3 regions of the Pseudomonas onubensis genome follow, and region 1 is predicted to be linked to each of the others. Evidence: predicted binding sites of a transcription regulator. Region 1 holds the regulator's gene; each other region holds the start of a gene.
What was found. Region 1 encodes sigma-54, which starts transcription at its own class of promoters, with help from an activator protein. Its sites were predicted from a motif close to ANTGGCATNNANNTTGCTNT; they were not measured.
Positions count from the first base shown of each region.

Region 2: flgB (flagellar basal body rod protein FlgB) is a predicted target of sigma-54. The motif match lies at 5,090-5,109, and genes of this name have one in related genera.
Region 3: glnK (P-II family nitrogen regulator) is a predicted target of sigma-54. The motif match lies at 2,290-2,309, and genes of this name have one in related genera.

Region 1 covers NZ_CBFHAZ010000034.1:8,053-15,196, forward strand. The annotation lists gene ACTD9P_RS13705 (ATP-binding cassette domain-containing protein) at 1-81, opposite strand, end outside; gene ACTD9P_RS13710 (KpsF/GutQ family sugar-phosphate isomerase) at 369-1,343, shown strand; gene ACTD9P_RS13715 (KdsC family phosphatase) at 1,344-1,868, shown strand; gene lptC (LPS export ABC transporter periplasmic protein LptC) at 1,877-2,449, shown strand; gene lptA (lipopolysaccharide transport periplasmic protein LptA) at 2,436-3,008, shown strand; gene lptB (LPS export ABC transporter ATP-binding protein) at 3,008-3,733, shown strand; gene ACTD9P_RS13735 (RNA polymerase factor sigma-54) at 3,918-5,411, shown strand; gene hpf (ribosome hibernation-promoting factor, HPF/YfiA family) at 5,487-5,792, shown strand; gene ptsN (PTS IIA-like nitrogen regulatory protein PtsN) at 5,802-6,266, shown strand; gene rapZ (RNase adapter RapZ) at 6,269-7,126, shown strand; gene ACTD9P_RS13755 (HPr family phosphocarrier protein) at 7,143-7,144, shown strand, end outside.
Region 2 covers NZ_CBFHAZ010000013.1:35,278-42,421, reverse strand. The annotation lists gene ACTD9P_RS07165 (ribonucleoside-diphosphate reductase subunit alpha) at 1-725, shown strand, start outside; gene ACTD9P_RS07160 (hypothetical protein) at 808-1,908, opposite strand; gene flgE (flagellar hook protein FlgE) at 2,095-3,405, opposite strand; gene flgD (flagellar hook assembly protein FlgD) at 3,437-4,168, opposite strand; gene flgC (flagellar basal body rod protein FlgC) at 4,185-4,637, opposite strand; gene flgB (flagellar basal body rod protein FlgB) at 4,641-5,048, opposite strand; gene ACTD9P_RS07135 (hypothetical protein) at 5,374-6,150, shown strand; gene cheR (protein-glutamate O-methyltransferase CheR) at 6,239-7,066, opposite strand; gene ACTD9P_RS07125 (chemotaxis protein CheV) at 7,110-7,144, opposite strand, start outside.
Region 3 covers NZ_CBFHAZ010000003.1:121,232-128,375, forward strand. The annotation lists gene ACTD9P_RS02320 (secondary thiamine-phosphate synthase enzyme YjbQ) at 1-157, opposite strand, end outside; gene ACTD9P_RS02325 (ammonium transporter) at 367-1,707, opposite strand; gene glnK (P-II family nitrogen regulator) at 1,743-2,081, opposite strand; gene ACTD9P_RS02335 (accessory factor UbiK family protein) at 2,504-2,767, shown strand; gene ACTD9P_RS02340 (BRO-N domain-containing protein) at 3,139-3,672, shown strand; gene ACTD9P_RS02345 (AAA family ATPase) at 3,844-4,821, shown strand; gene ACTD9P_RS02350 (S8 family peptidase) at 4,843-7,144, shown strand, end outside.

The sequences.
Region 1 (7,144 bases):
GACGTTATTGAAGATGCTGCGCGAACCGCGCTTGAAGGTAAGACCCTTCAGCTCGACCGCGTAGGCGTTATCGGCACTCATCTAATCTCCTTGGGATGCAGCCTTTCACTCAGACACCATGCTTGCGACTTTCGTTTGCAACAGATGCACAAAAGTTAGCGGCATGGGTTGGGCCGACCGAACTGGCGGCGAACTATATCACTGCTGGTACAGAGCCCCCAAGGCCGGAACAGCCCTTGTTCAGATTCGGGACAGGGAAAACACCTGACTGAGCATCAATCCCAGGCACCTGCTGAATAACTAGCGTGAGGGTTTTGATCATTACCGCTATAATCGCCGACTTTTCGTCAGGCTATACGATTTCAGACATGAGCCAATCCAGCGACCTTATTCAATCCGCACAACGCACCATCCGCCTCGAGCTTGAAGCCGTAGAAGGTTTACTGGCCCATATCGACGCAGATTTCGTGCGCGCCTGCGAGATGATTCTGGCCAGCACGGGCCGCGTTGTGGTGGTCGGCATGGGCAAATCCGGCCACGTTGGCAACAAGATCGCCGCCACCCTGGCCAGCACCGGGACCACGGCGTTTTTCGTGCACCCGGCCGAAGCCAGCCACGGCGACATGGGCATGATCACCAAGGATGACATTATCCTGGCACTGTCGAACTCCGGCACCACCAACGAAATCGTGACCTTGCTGCCCTTGATCAAGCGCCTGGGCATCAAGATGATCAGCCTTACCGGCAACCCCGAATCCACGCTGGCCAAGGCTGCCGAAGTCAATTTGAACGTGCATGTGGCCCACGAAGCCTGCCCGCTGAACCTGGCACCGACCTCCTCCACCACCGCCGCCCTGGTCATGGGCGACGCCCTGGCCGTGGCGTTGCTGGAAGCCCGTGGTTTTACCGCTGAAGATTTCGCGTTTTCGCACCCGGGCGGTGCGCTGGGTCGTCGCCTGCTGCTCAAAGTGGAAAACGTCATGCACTCGGGCGATGAACTGCCCCACGTGCAACGCGGCACCTTGCTCAAAGACGCACTGATGGAAATGACCCGCAAGGGCCTGGGCATGACCGTGATCCTGGAAGCCGACGGGCGTCTGGCCGGAGTCTTCACCGACGGCGACCTGCGCCGCACCCTGGACCGCACCATCGATATCCACACTGCGACTATCGATGCGGTGATGACGCCCCACGGCAAGACCGCCCGCCCCGAGATGCTTGCAGCCGAAGCGCTGAAGATCATGGAAGACCATAAGATTGGCGCGCTGGTGGTGGTCAATAATGACGACCGCCCGATCGGCGCCCTGAACATGCACGACTTGCTGCGTGCGGGAGTGATGTAAATGACCGGCGACCTGCTGCAACGCGGTAAAAACATCAAACTGGCGATTTTTGACGTCGACGGCGTGCTGACCGATGGCCGTCTGTACTTCCTCGAAGATGGCAGCGAATTCAAGACTTTCAACACCCTCGACGGCCAGGGCATCAAAATGTTGATGGCCGCTGGTGTGCAAACGGCGATTATCAGTGGTCGAAAGACACCGGTTGTGGAACGCCGCGCACAAAACCTGGGGATTCCTTACCTGTATCAAGGCCGTGAGGATAAACTGGTGGTTCTGGACGAGCTTCTTGGCCAACTCAACCTAAGCTATGAGCAAGTTGCGTACCTGGGTGATGATCTGCCTGACCTGCCGGTCATTCGCCGAGTCGGCCTGGGCATGGCCGTCGCCAATGCGGCGGCATTTGTTCGTGAACACGCCCATGGCATCACTGCCGCACGTGGCGGCGAAGGTGCCGCCCGCGAGTTCTGCGAATTGATCCTGCGTGCCCAGGGCAGTCTTGAAGCGGCCCACGCCGCCTACTTATAGAGCGTTTTATGCTGAGCAAAAAGATTCGCAACTTCCTGTTATTCGGGGTCATCGCCGCGCTGTTCCTGGCGGTGGGCTACTGGAATATCAGCCCGGAGCGCTTTCTCGACAAGCCTGTAGCACAGGTTGACGAGGGCCTGATCGACAATTTCGCCACCAATGCCTATACGGTGCAGTTCATGCCTGACGGCAAGGTCCAATACGAGATGACCTCCGACAAGGTGGAACACGTCAAAGCCTCCGACGTCAGCCTGCTGACCAACCCGGACCTGAACCTGTTCCGTGGCACCGACTTTCCGTGGCACGTCACCAGCAAACGTGGCGAGGTCAACGCAGACGGCACCCAGGTTGAATTGATCGACTCGGTACGCGTCGCGCGCACCGATGAACAGAAGCGTGACACCATCATCACCAGCAGTCGCATGACCGTTTTCCCACAACAGCAATATGCGCAGACCGAGCAAGACGTTAGAATTGACGGCGCTGGCGGTGTATCGACTGGCAAGGGAATGAAAGCGTATTTGAAAGAAAGCAGGATACACCTGCTATCGAACGTAAGAGGACAGTATGAGGCTCGTTAAAACCCTCCCTATTTTGCTCGGTCTGGGCGCAGCACTGGGAAGCGTGAGCGCCTGGGCTCTGCCGAACGATAGCCAGCAACCGATCCATATTTCGGCTGACGATGCGCAGCTGGATGACAAACAAGGCGTCGCGACCTACACCGGCGGCGTGATCATCACCCAGGGCTCGATGAAGATTACCGGCAACACGGTAACCCTGACTCGCACCGCGGCTGGCGACATCGACGTGGTGACTTCGGTGGGCAACCTGGCTTACTTCGAACAGAAGCAGGCGGCTGCTGACCCAGCACCGATGAAAGGCTACGGCAGGACCATCCAGTATCACGCCCAGCAGAACCGCATTATCCTGATTGACCAGGCACGGGTTGTCAGCACCGACGGCAACACCACCGAAGGTGAAAAAATCACCTACGACACCGTCAAGCAGATCGCTACCGCCGGTCGCGCCAATGGTACAAAAATCGGCACGCCGAAGCCGCGCATCGACATGGTTATCCAGCCGAAGCAGAAAGACGCTGCCGCCCCTGCGCCGAAACCCGCTGCGAAGAAGACGAACTAATGGCAACCCTGAAAGCCCAGCATCTGGCCAAAGCTTATAAAAGCCGTCAGGTCGTACGCGACGTCAGCCTGTCGATCGACAGCGGCCAGATCGTCGGCTTGCTCGGCCCCAACGGCGCCGGCAAGACCACCTGCTTCTATATGATTGTTGGCCTGGTCCAGGCGGATCAGGGCCGTGTATTGATTGACGACCTGGACGTAAGCCACCAGCCGATGCACGGTCGTGCACGCGCAGGTATCGGCTATCTTCCCCAGGAAGCGTCGATCTTCCGCAAACTGTCGGTGTCGGACAACATCATGGCGATCCTCGAGACCCGCAAGGAACTCGACCGTGACGGCCGTCGCAAAGAGCTGGAAAGCCTGCTGCAGGAGTTCCATATCAACCACATTCGCGACAACCTCGGCATGAGCTTGTCCGGTGGTGAGCGTCGCCGTGTGGAAATCGCCCGCGCCCTGGCCACCGCGCCGAAGTTCATCCTGCTGGACGAACCTTTTGCCGGTGTCGACCCGATCTCGGTCGGCGATATCAAGCAGATCATCCATCACCTCAAGGCCAAGGGTATCGGTGTACTGATCACCGACCACAACGTGCGTGAGACCCTCGATATCTGCGAGACCGCCTATATCGTCAATGATGGACAACTGATTGCAGAAGGTGACTCCGCAACTATCCTGGCCAATGAACTGGTGAAGGAAGTGTACCTGGGTCACGAGTTCCGCCTGTAAACACGGTGGTATCAGGCCATTGCCCGGGGCGCGCGCAAGTCAATAAAAACCTCAGTTTTTTTATTGTTACCGCGCTCTAGGCAAAGCCCCTGATATCAGGCATATAATTTGCTTATGTTTGGCGCTCACGCGCCCTGTCGTGGATGGCGCATTGCGCCGGCGAATAAGGTGTTAAGCCCCTGCCATGAAACCATCGCTAGTCCTGAGAATGGGCCAGCAGCTGACGATGACACCGCAGCTGCAACAGGCCATCCGCCTGCTCCAATTGTCGACCCTGGACCTGCAACAGGAAATCCAGGAGGCCCTGGAGTCCAATCCGATGCTCGAACGCCAGGAAGAAGGCGACGACTTCGATAATGCAGACCCGCTGGCCGATAACATCGAGCAAAAACCCAACGCCGACGTGCAGGAACCCTCCTATCAGGAAACCGCCCCTACGGTGGATAACCTTGAGGAAGGCGAATGGAACGAACGCATCCCCAACGAGCTTCCTGTCGACACCGCCTGGGAAGACGTCTACCAGACCAGCGCCAGCAGCCTGCCCAGCAATGACGATGACGAGTGGGACTTCACCACCCGCACGTCCGCCGGTGAGAGCCTGCAGAGCCATTTGCTGTGGCAACTGAACCTGGCGCCGATGTCCGACACCGATCGCCTGATCGCCGTGACCCTGATCGACTGCATCAACAATCAGGGCTACCTGGACGAGACGCTCGACGAAATTCTGGAAGCCTTCGACCCGGAACTGGACATCGAGCTGGACGAAATCGAAGCCGTCCTGCATCGCATCCAACAGTTCGAGCCTGCCGGCATTGGCGCTCGTACCTTGAGCGAATGCCTGTTGCTGCAACTGCGCCAGCTGCCGGCCAAGACCCCTTGGCTCGCCGAGGCCCAGCGCCTGGTCACCGACTACATCGACCTGCTGGGCAGCCGCGACTACAGCCAGTTGATGCGCCGCATGAAGCTCAAGGAAGACGACCTGCGCCAGGTCATCGAGCTGGTGCAGAGCCTCAACCCGCGTCCGGGCTCGCAGATCGAGTCCAGCGAAGCCGAATATGTCGTTCCGGACGTGATCGTGCGCAAAGATAACGAGCGCTGGCTGGTGGAGTTGAACCAGGAGTCGGTGCCACGCCTGCGGGTCAACCCGCAATACGCAGGCTTTGTGCGCCGCGCCGACACCAGCGCCGACAACACCTTCATGCGTAACCAATTGCAGGAAGCGCGCTGGTTCATCAAGAGCCTGCAAAGCCGCAACGAAACCCTGATGAAAGTGGCCACCCAGATCGTCGAGCACCAGCGCGGCTTCCTGGAATATGGCGATGAGGCGATGAAACCACTGGTTCTGCATGACATTGCCGAGGCTGTGGGCATGCATGAATCGACGATTTCCCGCGTGACCACACAGAAATTCATGCATACCCCACGGGGTATTTATGAACTGAAATACTTTTTCTCCAGCCACGTCAGCACCTCCGAAGGCGGCGAATGCTCGTCCACGGCGATCCGCGCGATCATCAAAAAACTGGTTGCGGCGGAAAATCAGAAAAAGCCATTGAGTGACAGTAAGATCGCTGGTTTACTGGAGGCACAAGGCATTCAGGTCGCCCGTCGAACCGTCGCCAAGTACCGCGAGTCCCTCGGGATCGCGCCTTCCAGCGAGCGTAAGCGTTTGATGTGACGGGCGGGCCATAGCGTTCCAGTGGCAGGCGCTTTTGCCTGTCGCTTTATGCACTGGCAACGAAGGAGAAGCTGTATGCAAGTCAACATCAGTGGACACCAGCTGGAAGTCACCAAGCCCCTGCGTGAGTACACCGAGAGTAAGCTGAACAAGCTTGCGGGGCATTTTGACAAGATCACCAACGTGCAGGTCATCATGGAGGTCGATAAGCTCAAGCAGAAAATCGAGGCCACCCTGCATGTACCGAATGCGAAGCTCGTCGCCAATGCCGAGCATGAAGACATGTATGCGGCGATTGACTCGCTCTACGACAAGCTGGACCGCCAACTCATAAAGCATAAGGAAAAGAATCTGCACCTGATGCAAGGTACAGGTCGTTAACTCTCCCCCATGATCCAACTTGAAACCATCCTGACCCCCGGCCGTTCCCTCGTGAACGCGCCGGGCGGCAGTAAGAAAAAAGCCCTCGAACACATCGCCAACCTGATCAGCCGTGAAGTGCCTGAGCTGGATGAGCAAGTCGTGTTCAAGGCCCTGATTGACCGTGAAAAACTGGGCTCCACCGGTTTTGGCAACGGCATCGCCATTCCTCACTGCCGCCTTGAAGGCTGCACGTCTCCCGTCAGTGCGCTATTGCACCTGCAGGAGAAAATCGATTTCGACGCCATCGACGGCGCCCCGGTTGACCTGCTGTTCGTTCTGCTGGTCCCGCAAGCCGCCACCGATGCGCACCTGGAACTGCTTCGGCAGATAGCCAGCATGCTCGACCGCAAGGAAGTACGCGACAAACTGCGCAGCGCCAGCAGCAACGAGGCGCTTTATCAGGTTGTACTCGATGAGCAAAGCGGGCAGTAATCATGCGTTTGATCATCGTCAGCGGCCGCTCCGGCTCGGGTAAAAGCACCGCCCTCAACGTCCTTGAGGACAACGGTTTCTACTGCATCGACAACCTGCCGGCGGGCCTGCTGCCGGAATTGGCCGAACGCGCCCTGATCCACACTGAACTGGCGCAGCCACTGGTGGCCGTCTCGATTGACGCCCGCAACCTGCCCAGCCATCTTGAGCGCTTCCCACAGCTGCTTGAGGAAGTGCGCGCCAAGCATATTCATTGCGATGTGCTGTACCTGGATGCCGACGAGGAGACGCTGCTCAAGCGCTTCTCCGAAACCCGTCGACGTCACCCCCTCAGTAGCCCCCATCGCTCTCTGGCCGAAGCCATCGAGGACGAGACCACGCTGCTGGGGCCGATCATTGACCTCGCTGACCTCAAGATCAACACCACCGGCTTGAACCTGTATCAGTTACGCGATGCTATCAAGCTGCGCCTGCTGAACCAGCCGGAACCCGGCACGGCCTTTCTGGTTGAGTCGTTTGGGTTCAAGCGTGGGATGCCGGTGGATGCCGACCTGGTGTTCGACGTGCGCTGCCTGCCCAACCCTTACTGGAAACCTGAACTGCGTGATCAGTCTGGCTTGGACCAGCCGGTGGTCGAGTACCTGGCTGCGCAACCGGATGTCGAGGAAATGTTCCAGGATATCTCCAGCTACCTGCTCAAATGGTTACCGCGCTTTGCCGCAAGTAATCGGGCTTATGTCACCATTGCCATCGGCTGCACCGGCGGCCACCATCGCTCCGTCTACCTGACCGAACGCCTGGGCCAGGTGCTGCAACAAACCCTCAAGAACGTCCAGGTTCGCCACCGCGACCTTAGCTGAAAGGAACACCCCCGCGAT
Region 2 (7,144 bases), on a different contig from region 1:
TCCTGCCGCTGGATTCGCAACAGATCCTGATCGAGCAGCGTGGCCAGAAGTACATCGACGTTGACCTGAACGAATCCCTGGACTGGGCGCCGGTACGTGCCCGTGTGCAGAAAGGCATTCGTAACTCCAACATCATGGCCATCGCACCGACCGCGACCATCGCCAACATCACTGGCGTGTCGCAGTCGATCGAACCGACCTACCAGAACCTGTATGTGAAATCGAACCTGTCGGGCGAATTCACCGTGATCAACCCGTACCTGGTTCGCGACCTCAAGGCTCGCGGCCTGTGGGACTCGGTCATGATCAACGACCTGAAGTACTACGACGGTTCCGTACAGCAGATCGAGCGCATCCCGCAAGAACTCAAAGAGCTCTACGCGACTGCCTTCGAAGTGGACACCAAGTGGATCGTTGACGCCGCCAGCCGCCGTCAGAAGTGGATCGACCAGGCGCAGTCGCTGAACCTGTACATCGCCGGCGCATCGGGCAAGAAGCTCGACGTGACCTACCGCATGGCCTGGTACCGTGGCCTGAAAACCACTTACTACCTCCGTGCCCTGGCTGCGACCAGCACCGAGAAGTCGACCATCAACACCGGTAAGCTCAACGCTGTTTCCAGCGGCAACCACGGTGATGATTCGGTGCTGGCAGCTCCCGCCGGCCCGGCGCCAGTGCCAAAGGCTTGCGCGATTGACGAGCCGGATTGCGAAGCTTGCCAATAAGCTGAGTGAGTCCTGGGCTTGAACGCCCAGGATGTAAAAAACCGATAAACCTGGATGCATTTGGGTTTATCGGTTTTTTTTGCTACGTGAATGCGTAGGCGTTACCGTCCTGGGGCCTGCCACCGCGCCCACCCCACAATTCTATGCGCCCGCCAATCACCGCCATTGAATGGCCGCCATAATCCACAACACCCAGCCTGCCGCTTGCCAGCTCGGAACTCGAAGACTGCCTGTAGAGACCTTTCAGCCCAAGCCGGTCCAGCGCTTCCCAGCCCATTTCGCCATTGTTCAAACTTTGCATCGCATGAGCGAAACTCTGTTTTGCAGTATTGGGGTTGTCATCATGGCCATTGCCTTCTATTTGAGCCCGCTTGGCGCTCGCGGCATACATGAAATTTGCGTCGGTAAGCATGCCCGGATTATCGCCCTTGAACTGCGCGTAAGCGGCTGCATGCCTTAACTCGCCCTTGGTTAAATCAAGCTCGAAACCGTCTCGCATTTTCACGTGGTAACCCTCTGGCGTCTCACTCACCTCCTTGAAGACGTCGGTAGGTTTTTGACCAAACTTCATCATTGCACCCTTTATCGCCGACACGGTGACACAATTGCCGTCAGGGCCCTGGCTGAAGCCACTCCAGATATTGTCCGGCTTTTTACCTGGGTTGCTTGCATCCGGCTGGTAGTTAAAATGCCTGGAGCCCTCGGTAATCGGCAGATTACTCATGGGTTCGCTACCGCCGAAATCCTTCGGATTTACCCTGGCACCACCACCACCACCACCACCACCACCACCACCACCACCACCTGGTGACGGTCGAGGAGCTGGAGCAGGCGCTGGAGACGGCTCATCCGCAAATAAATCCGGAAACAGCCTCTTCAACAATGCGAGCAAATCGGTAGACGCGTCCTTCTTCAGTTGCTCAAGGATCTCCTTGAACTTCTCGTCCCCCAGCGCTTTGCGCTTTTCGTTGAGTTTGTCCCGCAAGTCCTGGGCAGTTTGGTTTTTGTGGCCCTTTTCGGCCTCATCCAGCTCTTTGAGCATCTGGGCGACGGTTGTTTTATCGGCTTCTACGTCATCTTTTTTTTGCTCTGAAAGGCTTACGCCCCACAGGTTCTGCCCCCCACCACCCACGTCATAACGCACACCTCCAGCCCCATGGCCAGACACCGACGAACTCCACATACCCAGCCCCTGTAATATCCAATACCTTTAAGCCCGATAAGTGGAGAGAACGGCGTGGTCGGTTCCAACAAAAGCCTGTCGGCTGGCAATCGCGCGCAAAGTCGGAATTGTTTCCGGCCAAATAACACGCAAAAAAAGCCCCTCGCGTGAGGGGCTTTTGTTCGCAGCAGTGTCAGGCCAACTGCATCAGGTCATCTGAATGATGGTCTGCATGATGGTGCTCTGGGTAGAGATGGTCTTGGCGTTCGCCTGGTAGTTACTCTGGGCCTTGATCAGGTCCACCAGCTCGTTGGTCAGGTTAACGTTGGAGTTTTCCAGGGACTTGGACACGATAGAACCCAAGGTACCGGATTGCGGTGCGTCGTAACCCGGCTGGCCTGAGGCGAAGGTCTCTTTCCAGGTGGTGCCACCCGCCGGTTGCAGGCCTTGTTCGTTGTTGAAGCTGGCCAGGGAGAGCTGACCAATGGCCTTGCTCTGCTGGTTGCTGAAAGTGGCGAACAGCACGCCGTTACCGTCGATGTTCAGGCCGGTGATCTGGCCGGTGGCGTAGCCATCGGTGACCGGCGGGTTACGGTAAGTGGCCGAGTTGTACTGGGTGATGTTGCCCATGTTGATGGCGATGCCACCAGGGTTGGCATTCGCGCCGTTTTTGGTCCACACACCATTGGTCACTGTGCCCGGCACCCAGCCGCTAAGCTGCAAGGTGGTGCTGGAAGTGGTGCCGGTAACAATCCCGGTAAGTTTGCCCGAGCCGTCAAAGCTCAACGTCGATGCCACTGGTGGCGTCGAGCCGGTGCCGGTCGGTGCCGAGCCGTCAGGGTTGCGGCCGTCGATCAGGGTGTAGGACTTCCAGGTGTTGGAGTCGGTTTTGACCAGGTACTGCACCATCGGGTGCGCGTTGCCCTGGGTGTCGTACAGCGTGGTGTTGTACTGGGTGCTGAACGAGCTGGATTCGGTTGGATCGAACGGGTGGGCCGCCTGGTCGATTACCGGCGACGACGAGTTCAGGTTACTGGTGGAATCCACTTTGGTGGAGGCCTTGGGCGGCAGGTTCGACAGGTTCAATTGCAGGTCGGTCAGCGCGCCTTTGATGATGTTGCCGTCAGCGTCCGCTGCGTAGCCTTGCAGACGCGAGGTGCCGGTGTTGTTGGTGATGTAACCGTCTTTGTCCGAACGGAAGGTGCCGCTGCGGGTATATTCCAGCGAACCGTCGCTGCCCTTCTGCACGAAGAAGCCGCCGCCCTGGATCGCCATGTCCAGCAGGCCGCCGGTGTTGTTGACGTCACCCTGGGTGAACTGCTGGGACACCGCCGCCAGGTTCACGCCACTGCCGACACTGTTCTGGCCAGTGCCCAGTTTGGACGCCGCGTAGATGTCGGAAAACTCCGCGCGGGACGATTTGAAACCCGTGGTCGCAACGTTGGCAATGTTGTTGCCGGTTACGTCCAGTTGTTTGTTGGCCGCATAGAGGCCGCTAAGGCCGATGTTAAAAGACATGTTTCTCTCCTTCTGCCGTATTTAGCCGGCTCTATGTACCGATAGTCTGGATTTGCGACAGCTTGACGCTGCCCATGCCGCCAGCAAGGTTGAGCAGCATTTCGCCGCCGGTCTTGCTCAGCGTCACGCTGGTGACCGTTGCCGGCAGCGACGTCAACAAGGCAACCGAGTCGCCTTTGTCATTCTTGGTGCTGGCTGCGAAGGTATAAGTGCCGGCGGGGGCGACTTCACCTTTGTCGTTCTTGCCATCCCAGATAAAGCTGGAATCACCGGCGCTTTGGGCACCCATGTCAATGGTGCGTACCACGTTGCCGTCTTTGTCGGTGATTTTCACCGAGACGTTGCCCGTCGCTGCCGTCACTGCCACCGAGCCAGTCATGCTCTTGCTGGTATCAACCATGGCCTTGTCGGTCTGGGTGATGATCGAACGCCCGACCAGCGAAGACGCCTGCAGCGCCTGCGAGGAGCTGAAGTTGCTGGAGATCGCATTCACCGAGTCATTCAGGGTGTTGATGCCTTCCAGGCTGCTGAACTGTGCCAACTGGGCCACGAACGCGCCGTTGTCCTGAGGCGACAGCGGGTTCTGGTTTTTCAGCTGGGTCACCAGCAGTTGCAGGAACGCATCCTTGCCCAACGCCTGGTTGCCCGTGGCCGCCTTGGCAGCACCATCAAGGCCGCTGTTGTCTGTGGCGGTCTTGACCTTGGAGTTGAACAGGTCCTGAACCGCCGTGTTAGTTGTAGAAGTGGTATCAACAATGGCCATTATTTGGCGCCCCTTATCACTGACCCAGGGTCAGGACCTTCTGCATCATGGTTTTGGCGGTGTTCATCATTTCCGCGTTGGTCTGGAACGAGCGGCTGGCGGAAATCATGTCGGCCATTTCCTCGACCACGTTGACGTTGGGGTAGTACACGTAACCCTTTTCGTTCGCGGCGGGGTGGTTGGGCTCGTAGCGGGCTTCGAGGTTGCTCTGGTCTTCGACCACGCCGAGCACCTGCACACCCTGGCCTGCGGCGTCCTGGTTCTGGAACAGCGAGTCGCCACTGCCGCTCTGGCCGGCCTGGCCGCCCTGAAACATGGTGGCGAACACTGGGTGACGGGCACGGTAAGTCTGGTCAATGCTCGAGGACACGGTCTCGGCGTTGGCGATGTTACTGGCGACGGTGTTCAAGCGCGTGGTCTGCGCGCTCATGCCACTGCCGGCAATATTAAAAACACTGGCGAGGGACATGGCTTACTCTCCACGCAGGGCTGACATCAGCCCTTTGAATTTGCTGTTTAGCAGGGTGAAGCTGGCCTGAAAGTTCACCGAGTTCTCGGCATAGGCCGATTGCTCCAGCTGGGCGTCGACGGTGTTCTGGTCGATCGACGGCTGCATCGGCGTGCGATACAGCAGCGACTCGTCACCATTGCCCAGGCCTTGCGCTTCGATATGACGGCTATTGGTCATGTTCAAGGCGAAGGTGCCGTTTTTGGTCTTGTCCTGCTGCGCGGCGAGCACGGCGGAGAAGTCCAGGTCCCGAGCCTTGTAGTTCGGGGTGTCGGCGTTGGCAATGTTGTTGGCCAGAACTTCGGCACGCTGGGCGCGGAAGCCCAAGGCTTGTTCGTGGATACCGAGCGCTTTATCGAAGCTGATGCTCATGGTGGAAACCTTTAGGCTGACCTGCTATTCGTAACTGGGTTATAGCAAGGCGCATGCCAATTCTCTCAAGCCCCGTAATTCAAGGGGTTGCGCAAGGTTTGCCGGCGGCAATGCCAGAAAAGCGGCAATGGCCTTCCGCGTGGCGCCAGTAAAGCGGCAACGGCGATTGCCGCTTTCTCGCCCGGAGGCAATCATTCAACTGGCTACCCCAGCGCTGCGGATACTTCGACCGTTCGTCTGCACTGTCATTTCTGACAGTTGTTGCGCCTACGTCTTTGCGTGCCTCATCGGGTGACCCCCTACATGCATAAAGCAGAGGCGCACCATGCTGACTATTCCCCCCCTCAGATTCGTCCTGCAAGACAGAACACAACCCATTCCAAACCTCGATACCAGCCAGATCGTGGGTGACGTCGTTGAATTGATCTGTGATTTCGCAGTCCAGCGCCGGGACTTTGTAAATGTGAACATGATCAGCAGTGTCGTCGGCGGCTCATACAATCTAAGCTTCGAAGTGGGTACTGACGCCCCATCACTCAAGATTTACTTTCCAAAAAACGTTGTTGTTCCCAACTCAGGCAAAAATGTTCAGTTACTGACGCGCTTCCAGCGTGGCATGTCCTACCCCGCACCGGACGCAACCGTGTCCATCGACGCAGGCGGCATCGTGGTGCCTACTGTCACAGTGTGGGATTTCGCCGATGGCACGCTCCAAGGCTGGGTACCTCCAACAGTTTATGCAGGCGGGAAGCTGCACGTCGTCAACGGCAGCGTGGTCGTTGACCTGCCCAGCAGCAACGTAAGCGAGGCTCACATCATCACCAACACCGTATCGGTCACCCCAGGGCGCATCTACGATGTCAGCTTTGAGGTCCGGGGTGGTACAGCCGCTGGAGATGGCTCGACGCTGCACCTGAGGGTTAACGGCAGACAAATCGGCAACAACGTACAAAACATAACCAACGCATCAACACAGACCGGAACCGGGACATTTACCGCAGATAGTACCGGCCATATGAGTTTGGGTATTTTCAATGAGAATATCCCCAGCAGTAACAATCTTCTATTCCTGGGCATTATCCGCATGAAACCCAGGCCCTGACCACCGCCCGCAAAAAACTGGCGCACGGCGCGCAAAAAAAAACGGGAAGCCTTTACGGGGCTTCCCGTTTTTCATGCTCAAACCACCATCACTTGGCCTGATAAATGATGCCAGGACTGCACTGCACCATCTGGTAATGATCCGGTAGCCCGTTGAGCGCTTCGGACGCCCCAAGAAACAGGTAGCCACCACGCTTGAGCGTGCCGTGAATGCGCAACAGGATGTCTTTCTTCACCTCTGCCGAGAAGTAGATCAACACATTGCGGCAGAACACCATGTCGAACTTGCCAAGGCTGGCATAGCTGTCGAGCAGGTTGAACGAGCGAAATTCCACCCGGCTCTTGATCGGCGCCTTGACTGCCCAGCGCCCTGCCCCTTTGGGGTCGAAAAAACGTTGCAGGCGTTCCTGGGACAAACCACGGCCCAGGGCCAGGCTGTCGTACTCGCCGGTCTTGCAGTTGGTGAGCATGGTGCCGGACAAGTCGGTGGCGACAATTTGTGCGCCGGCCTTCAATTGGCCCATGTTCGTGCGCTCGAACTCATCGATGGACATCGAGATCGAGTACGGTTCCTGCCCCGACGAACAGGCGGCCGACCAGATGCGCAAACGCTGACCGGGGCTGGCCTTGATGGCCTCCGGCAGCACCTTGTTCTTGAGCACCTCAAACGGGTAGGTATCACGAAACCACAGGGTTTCGTTGGTGGTCATGGCATCCACCACCATTTCCTTGAGCCCGCTGCGTGGCTGGCCCTGGATGCGCTGGACCAACTCACCCAGGGACTTGATGCCCTGTTGTTCCATCAGTTTGTTGAGACGGCTGGATACCAGGTACTGCTTGTTTTCACCGAGCAATATGCCACAGGCTTTTTCCAGGAAGACCCGGAACTGTTCGAAATCCAAATTACCCGTAGACAATGATACCGCCTCTTAAATCGTGTGACCGCCAGGGGAATGCCCCCTAGCCGTGATCTGCTGCCTTGATCCGGTCAACTA
Region 3 (7,144 bases), on a different contig from region 1:
CGTTGATGGTCAACGAGGCCGAGGTGTGCTGCAGCCACAAATGCAACAGGCCTACGCGACACGCCTTCAATTCAGGCAGGCCGGCAAGCAACTCATCCGTTACCAGGTGAAAGCCCCGGGGCTTGGCCCGCAGGGTAATCAGGGTCTGTTGCCACATACAGTTCTCCGCCCATCGGCGCGCATTCTAGCGCGGTCTGGGAAAAAACAAAGTGTCGAATACGCCTACATGCATGTAAGACTTTCGCACCCTCAAAAGTGCCGTGTGGATCCCATCACAAACTCGGCAAAAAACCCATCCGCCTTTAGCCACAGACAAACCTCAGACAAAAAAATGCCCGGCAAGCCGGGCATCTTTTTTTCGCGTACTTACAAGTTGTAGCCGCGTTCGTTGTGTTGCGCCAGGTCGAGGCCCACAGCCTCTTCTTCTTCGGTTACCCGCAGGCCCATCACCATGTCCAGCACCTTGAGGATGATGAAGGTCACGATGGCCGTGTAGATCACGGTAAAGCCCACGCCTTTGCACTGGATCCAGACTTGCGCCGCGATGTCAGTGGTGGCCGCGTTGAAGCCGCCCAGCGAAGGCGCAGCGAACACGCCGGTGAGGATCGCGCCGAGGATACCGCCGATACCGTGCACGCCGAAGGCGTCCAGGGAGTCGTCGTAGCCCAGTTTGCGTTTCAGGGTAGTGGCGCAGAAGAAGCACACCACGCCCGCCGCCAGGCCGATGATCAGCGCGCCCATCGGGCCCACGGTGCCGGCAGCCGGAGTAATTGCAACCAGGCCGGCGACTACGCCTGAGGCAATGCCCAGTGCGCTTGGCTTGCCGTGGGTGACCCACTCGGCGAACATCCAGCCCAGTGCGGCAGCAGCGGTAGCAATTTGAGTCACCAGCATCGCCATGCCGGCAGTGCCGTTGGCCGCCGCAGCGGAGCCGGCGTTGAAGCCGAACCAGCCCACCCACAGCATGGCTGCACCGACCAGGGTGTAACCCAGGTTGTGCGGCGCCATTGGCGTGGTCGGGAAGCCTTTGCGCTTGCCAAGTACCAGGCACGCCACCAGGCCAGCCACACCGGCGTTGATGTGCACCACGGTGCCGCCGGCGAAGTCCAGCACGCCCCAGTCGCCCAGCAACGAGCCCGGACCGCCCCACACCATGTGGGCAATCGGCGCGTAGACCAGGGTGAACCAGACGCCCATGAAGATCAGCATCGCGGAGAACTTCATACGCTCGGCGAACGCACCGACGATCAGCGCAGGGGTAATGATCGCGAAGGTCATCTGGAAGGTGACGAACACCGCCTCAGGGAACAGCGCCGCAGGGCCGGTGATGCTCGCCGGGGTTACGCCCGACAGGAACAGTTTGGACAGGCCGCCCACGAACGAGTTGAGGTTGACGACGCCTGCTTCCATACCGGTGGTGTCGAACGCCATGCTGTAGCCGTAAACGAACCACAGGATGGTGATCAAACCGGTGATGGCGAAGCACTGCATCATCACGGAAAGAATGTTTTTGGAGCGAACCATGCCGCCGTAGAACAGCGCCAGGCCCGGAATGGTCATGAACAGTACCAGCGCGGTGGATGTGAGCATCCACGCCGTGTCGCCGGAATTGAGGACTGGAGCGGGGGCTGGGTCCGCCGCCAATGCCAGGGCCGGCATTACGAGGGACAACAGGGCTCCTAGCCCTGCGAACTTACGCAGAGTCATATTGTTTTCTCCTGGGGCGTTGGGGGTTTGGCGGCTTAGATTGCGTCGGTATCGGTTTCGCCGGTACGGATGCGAATAGCCTGTTCCAGATTGACCACGAAGATCTTGCCGTCACCGATCTTGCCGGTGTTGGCCGCCTTGGTTATCGCCTCGATAACCCGGTCAAGATCCTTGTCGTCAATGGCGACATCAATCTTCACCTTTGGCAGGAAATCGACCACGTATTCCGCGCCGCGATACAGCTCGGTGTGACCCTTCTGCCGACCGAAGCCTTTGACCTCAGTAACGGTAATGCCCTGCACGCCGATCTCGGACAGTGACTCGCGTACATCGTCCAACTTGAACGGCTTGATGATGGCAGTGACTAGCTTCATGAAAACTCTCTCCCGAATTGGTGGACTTGCCCCAGGAAAACAAACCCGTCTCAAGTCTAAGCGCAGTGCCTGGCTTTGTAACGCGTCGTCGCCTCGGCATTTGCCGTTGCGACGCCAGCGAACCACTGGTGACGAAACCTGTACCCCTGATCCGTCGGCGCACTGCATTCGTCACAGCGACTGCATCAGTGCATGGGTCATGATCGTCTAAGCAGAAACCTTGCCAGCTCCGTAAAAATCACTGAAATCAGGCCTTTGCCCACTTATGCCCACCTGCGGGGCGTTTTGGCGGCGCCAATGCGCACAAAAACAGTGCGTAGCCGCCCGACCCCCTGCGCGAAAAGCGTGCGCTCGCGGCCGTGAAAAAGACTATAGACGCTGCGTGATACACTGCCGGCCAACAGTTTTCCGGAATATTTCCCATGCTCGCGCCCAAAGACCTCCTCGACGCCCTGAGCGGCCACGCCTCTCGCCTGTTCAGCGGCGAAACCCCGCTGCCCCGCAACGAAATCGAAAGCCAGTTCAAGGCCTTGCTGCAAAGCGGCTTCAGCAAACTCGACCTGGTGAGCCGGGAAGAGTTTGACAGCCAAATGGTCGTACTGGCCCGCACCCGTGCGCGGCTGGAGAGCCTGGAAGCGAAGGTGGCAGAGCTGGAAGCGCGGTTGGCGCCACCTGCTGCTGAATAAACAGATTTTTTGAAACTGATGGGAAGGCTGCAATGGCCTTCCTGCTATCGTCTTCCAGCGAATATCTTCAGGAATCTTCCTACGACATGCGCTGACGCTTTCCGATAGCATCGCCACGCCCCATCTCTTTAGGCTGCTCGCTGCTGAACATTCAGCGCTGGGTTTGGCGACCCGGAAAGCTTGCGACGCACAGCGTCCACCATCCGATACCGGGCATTAGCCCCGGCTCGTTTTATGGCGGCTGCGTGTGGGAGACCTCAGGGTCTGCCGGTATTCGCTTGCACCGGCTCGCCAACCCGCACGCAGCTGCCACCCTTATCGTTTGGCGACGGTAAACGGCAGTCCTCTCAAGCGAATATGGGTACTGCACCATGGAAGACGATCACCTCATTCCTCATGTGTTTACGCGGCACAATCTGCACCTTCATGCGCTTTTGTTGGAGAACCAAGCTTGGTTCAGCGCACGTGATTTGGGTCGGTTGCTGAGGCTTTATTTGGATGAGCGAGCGTTGCGTAAGCTTGATCCGGATCAACGTCAGTACCGCAAGGTGCTCCATCATGGTGCCGTTGAACGGACGCTACTGATCAGCGAATCCGGCATCTATGCGCTGCTGGTTTACCACTACTGTCCTGAATATCGAAGCCTTCGTGAATGGTTGACCCATGATGTGATCCCTGCCCTAAGGGACGCAAAAACAACTGCCTGCTATGAGCGTCCAGCACTCAGCCTAATAAAATGGCCTCAAATGTCCCTCAGTCTTCTGCACTGGAATAATCAAGCATGGATCAAGTTGCAAGATGTGCCGCACATGCTTCCTTCGCCAGAAAGCCCCGGGAAGCCCCAAGCGCCTACCTGGTGGAAATGGATCTGGCGGCGGCGGCGGCGGCCATACCAGCTAGAATAATTGTTTACAGGTATCTGATCGGGTCCTAGGGACAATGGCTGCGATCCTGTGTCAGACTCATCACTATTAGAAATATTCAATAGACGAGTCTTGCGACTCGTCTAGATTGGTTGAAGAAAACATAACCGTCCATTCCAGACGGCTCAACCAATTCGACAATTGGGTGAAAACATGGCAAGCGGGAAAATACTCAGACAGCTCATAAAAGCTGGAACTGCAGGAAACAAGGATGACTTCCACCGTGCTTCTGAAGCCATTATTGAAGAAGAAAGGCAGAAACAACATCATTTATTAGCCAATGATCTGGAAAAAATACTGTATTCCAGCTCATCACCGATGGTGCTCCCGTCGAGTTCACGACTTATCGGGCCTGTTCCGGTAGACAAAGAGCGCGGCCTACCGTTACTTGATATCAGCACGCCTAAACGATCGCTGGATGAGCTTGTTTTACCAAAAAACAAGATCGGCATGATCGAAGAATTTTTAGAAGAACATCGCCGTAGTGATGTACTTAGATCATACGGAATGCAGCCTTCTAACAAAGTGATATTTTTTGGCCCTCCGGGATGCGGAAAAACTCTAACAGCGGAAATCATCGCATTCGAATTAGACATGCCGCTTGCAGTAGTTCGTCTAGACACACTAGTCTCATCGTATCTTGGCGAAACCGCTACAAACTTGCGCAAGATATTCGACTATATTAGCTCGACGCCACTGATAGTACTTTTTGATGAGTTTGATGCTTTAGGCAAAGAGCGCAGTGACAACTCCGATCACGGGGAGCTACGCAGAGTAGTAAATGCAGTGCTACAAATGATCGATTCCTATGACGGAAAAAGCATAATCGTAGCAGCTACCAACCATGAGCACATACTTGACTCTGCTATATGGCGCAGATTTGATGATTCGATAGAGTTTGGACTACCCAACAAAGAAACAATAACAAAAATTCTTAAGCTTAAGCTACGCGGAGTCCGTAGGCAATTTGAAGTCGACATACCCGAAATTATAGAATTATTCGAAAACCTAAGTGGTGCGGACATAGAAAGAATTTGCAGGCGAGCAATAAAACGAATGATCTTGCGCAACAATGAATTTCTATCGATCAATGATATTGAGCATGCAAAAGATCGAGAGTCTCGACAATAATTAAAACCAGGATGCGCAAGGATGCCTCAAGACTATAAACATCTGCCTATCTCTAAAGAAAATCTAACTAATGATAGGCGAACACGGCAATTTAACCCCCCGAAACCCGAGCGCGGGGATATACGGATTCACGGGCAAAAACTGGGGGTAGGATTAAGAAATGCCATCGCCAGCTCGCGTTTACAACCAAGGTCAGATGACAGCCGCTTAGTATTGAAAATACGATATTCCGGCATGTTTGACTTTACAAAAATGAAAAAGCACGGAGTCGAATTTGTAAGTCAAGAAGACAATAACATCTGTATCGTATTTGCCTCAGAAAAAGGGTTAGCAGAATTTGCTGACCACCTAGCTCGGCTTGGCATAAATGATGACAATATGTCTTATAGGTCGATATTAGAAGCATTAGACGGGATCGACAATTGGACGTCCGAAGACCGTAAGAGCTGGGCAATTAATTCGTTTGGACTTCCCACCTCAGAACGCTTCAAGCTAGATATTGAGCTATGGCCAATTCAATACCCCCAACATCCTGAGCGAACTCGCCTTATCGACTTATTTGATAAATGGCTAGCTAAAAATAGCATTGGCATATCAGATAAGGTGAATTTGGATAGCCTCCTGATGTACAGGGTAGATGTCAACTTGACTCAAGCAAACCTTCTTCTATCTCATCAAGATGTTAGGCTAGTTGACCTCCCACCAAGGACCGGCATAGATTTCAAAACTCTTGACCTAGACATCAATGAAATACCAACCTCAATACCTCCGCCGCCGAATGGAAGCCCCAATATATGCATATTGGATAGCGGAGTGAATACAAATCACCCACTGCTAAAATCCTGTATTGGTGAGGCCGTGAGTTTCATTGACGGGGAATCACCCGAAGACATATCAGGCCACGGTACAGCTGTAGCAGGCATCGCCGCTTATGGAAATCTAGAGGAATGTATAACAAGCGGATATTGGCAACCTTCGGCTTGGATACTTAGTGGGAAAATCCTTAAACATGACGAGCATACCGGCGAGCCAATATTTGATATAAATACCATAGAGAGAACACTAGACACCGCGATTCAATATTTTGCTGTGGAATATGACTGCAAAATATTCAACCTCTCCATAGGAAATCTAAACGCCCCCTACAACAATCGCCACGTCCGTGGAATGGCTTATATTTTGGATCAACTATCGAGGAAATATGGCATTCTTTTTATTGTATCTTCGGGTAATTTTTCGGGTTCAGAAAACCCACCAATACCCATAAAAAGCTGGAGAGAAGAGTACCCCGACTACTTAATGTGTGTTCAATCAACCATTATTGATCCCGCGCCAGCGATGAATGTGCTTACCGTTGGAAGCTTAGCTAAGCACACTGCCACAACGAATGCTCAGCGCTATCCTGAAATTAACGAACTCTGCCCTGCATCAGAGGATCAACCTTCTCCTTTCACCAGGCATGGACCCTCAGTTCGTGGAGCCCTTAAGCCAGAGGTCATTGCTATAGGCGGTAATATCGCAACAACGATGCGCCGCAAAGATGAACAATGGAAATCAATTCCATCAGGACTAGGTGTTTTAACGCTGAACCATAACTTCGTCGGTAGGACACTCCTCTCGGAAATGTCAGGAACTAGTTTCGCTGCTCCATATGTTACCTATTTGGCAGCACGATTAGCTACAGAGTATCCAAATGCAACCGCCAATACGTTAAGAGCAATACTGATTAACCATGCTCGCATACCAAACAGCTGTATATCAACATTCCCTGAATCTTGGCGAGAACAGTATAGAAAAGAACATGGCTGGCGCGAATTGCCTAGAGAAGTCTGCGGATACGGAAAGATTGACGACGATATTCTTTACCGTTCCAGTGACGCTGCCGTTGTTCTAATGGCTGAAGAAACGATAGAGAACAATTCACATCAATTTTTTGAACTTCCATTGCCATCAAATTTCCTAAGAAGTAAACGTTCAACCCGCGAACTGAAAGTCTCACTTGCCTTCTCACCACCCGTTAGAACTACACGTATCGAATATTTGGCTACGCGAATGTTCTTTAGACTAGTGCGTGGAAGCTCACTTGATGACGTCCAAAAACACTTCAATCACGACATACAAGATGATCACGAGCCTGTAAGCGATACGATAGATGGAGAGCGAAGATCGATTTCTACCACTATTCGCGACAAGGGTACTGTCCAAGCTAGCACATGGACATTTAAACAATTGCAACCCAATACTAAGTGGTTCGTCGTTGTCACACGAAACGACCGTGATTGGGGTACCGTGCATTGTGAGGAGCGCGAGAGTTATTCACTAG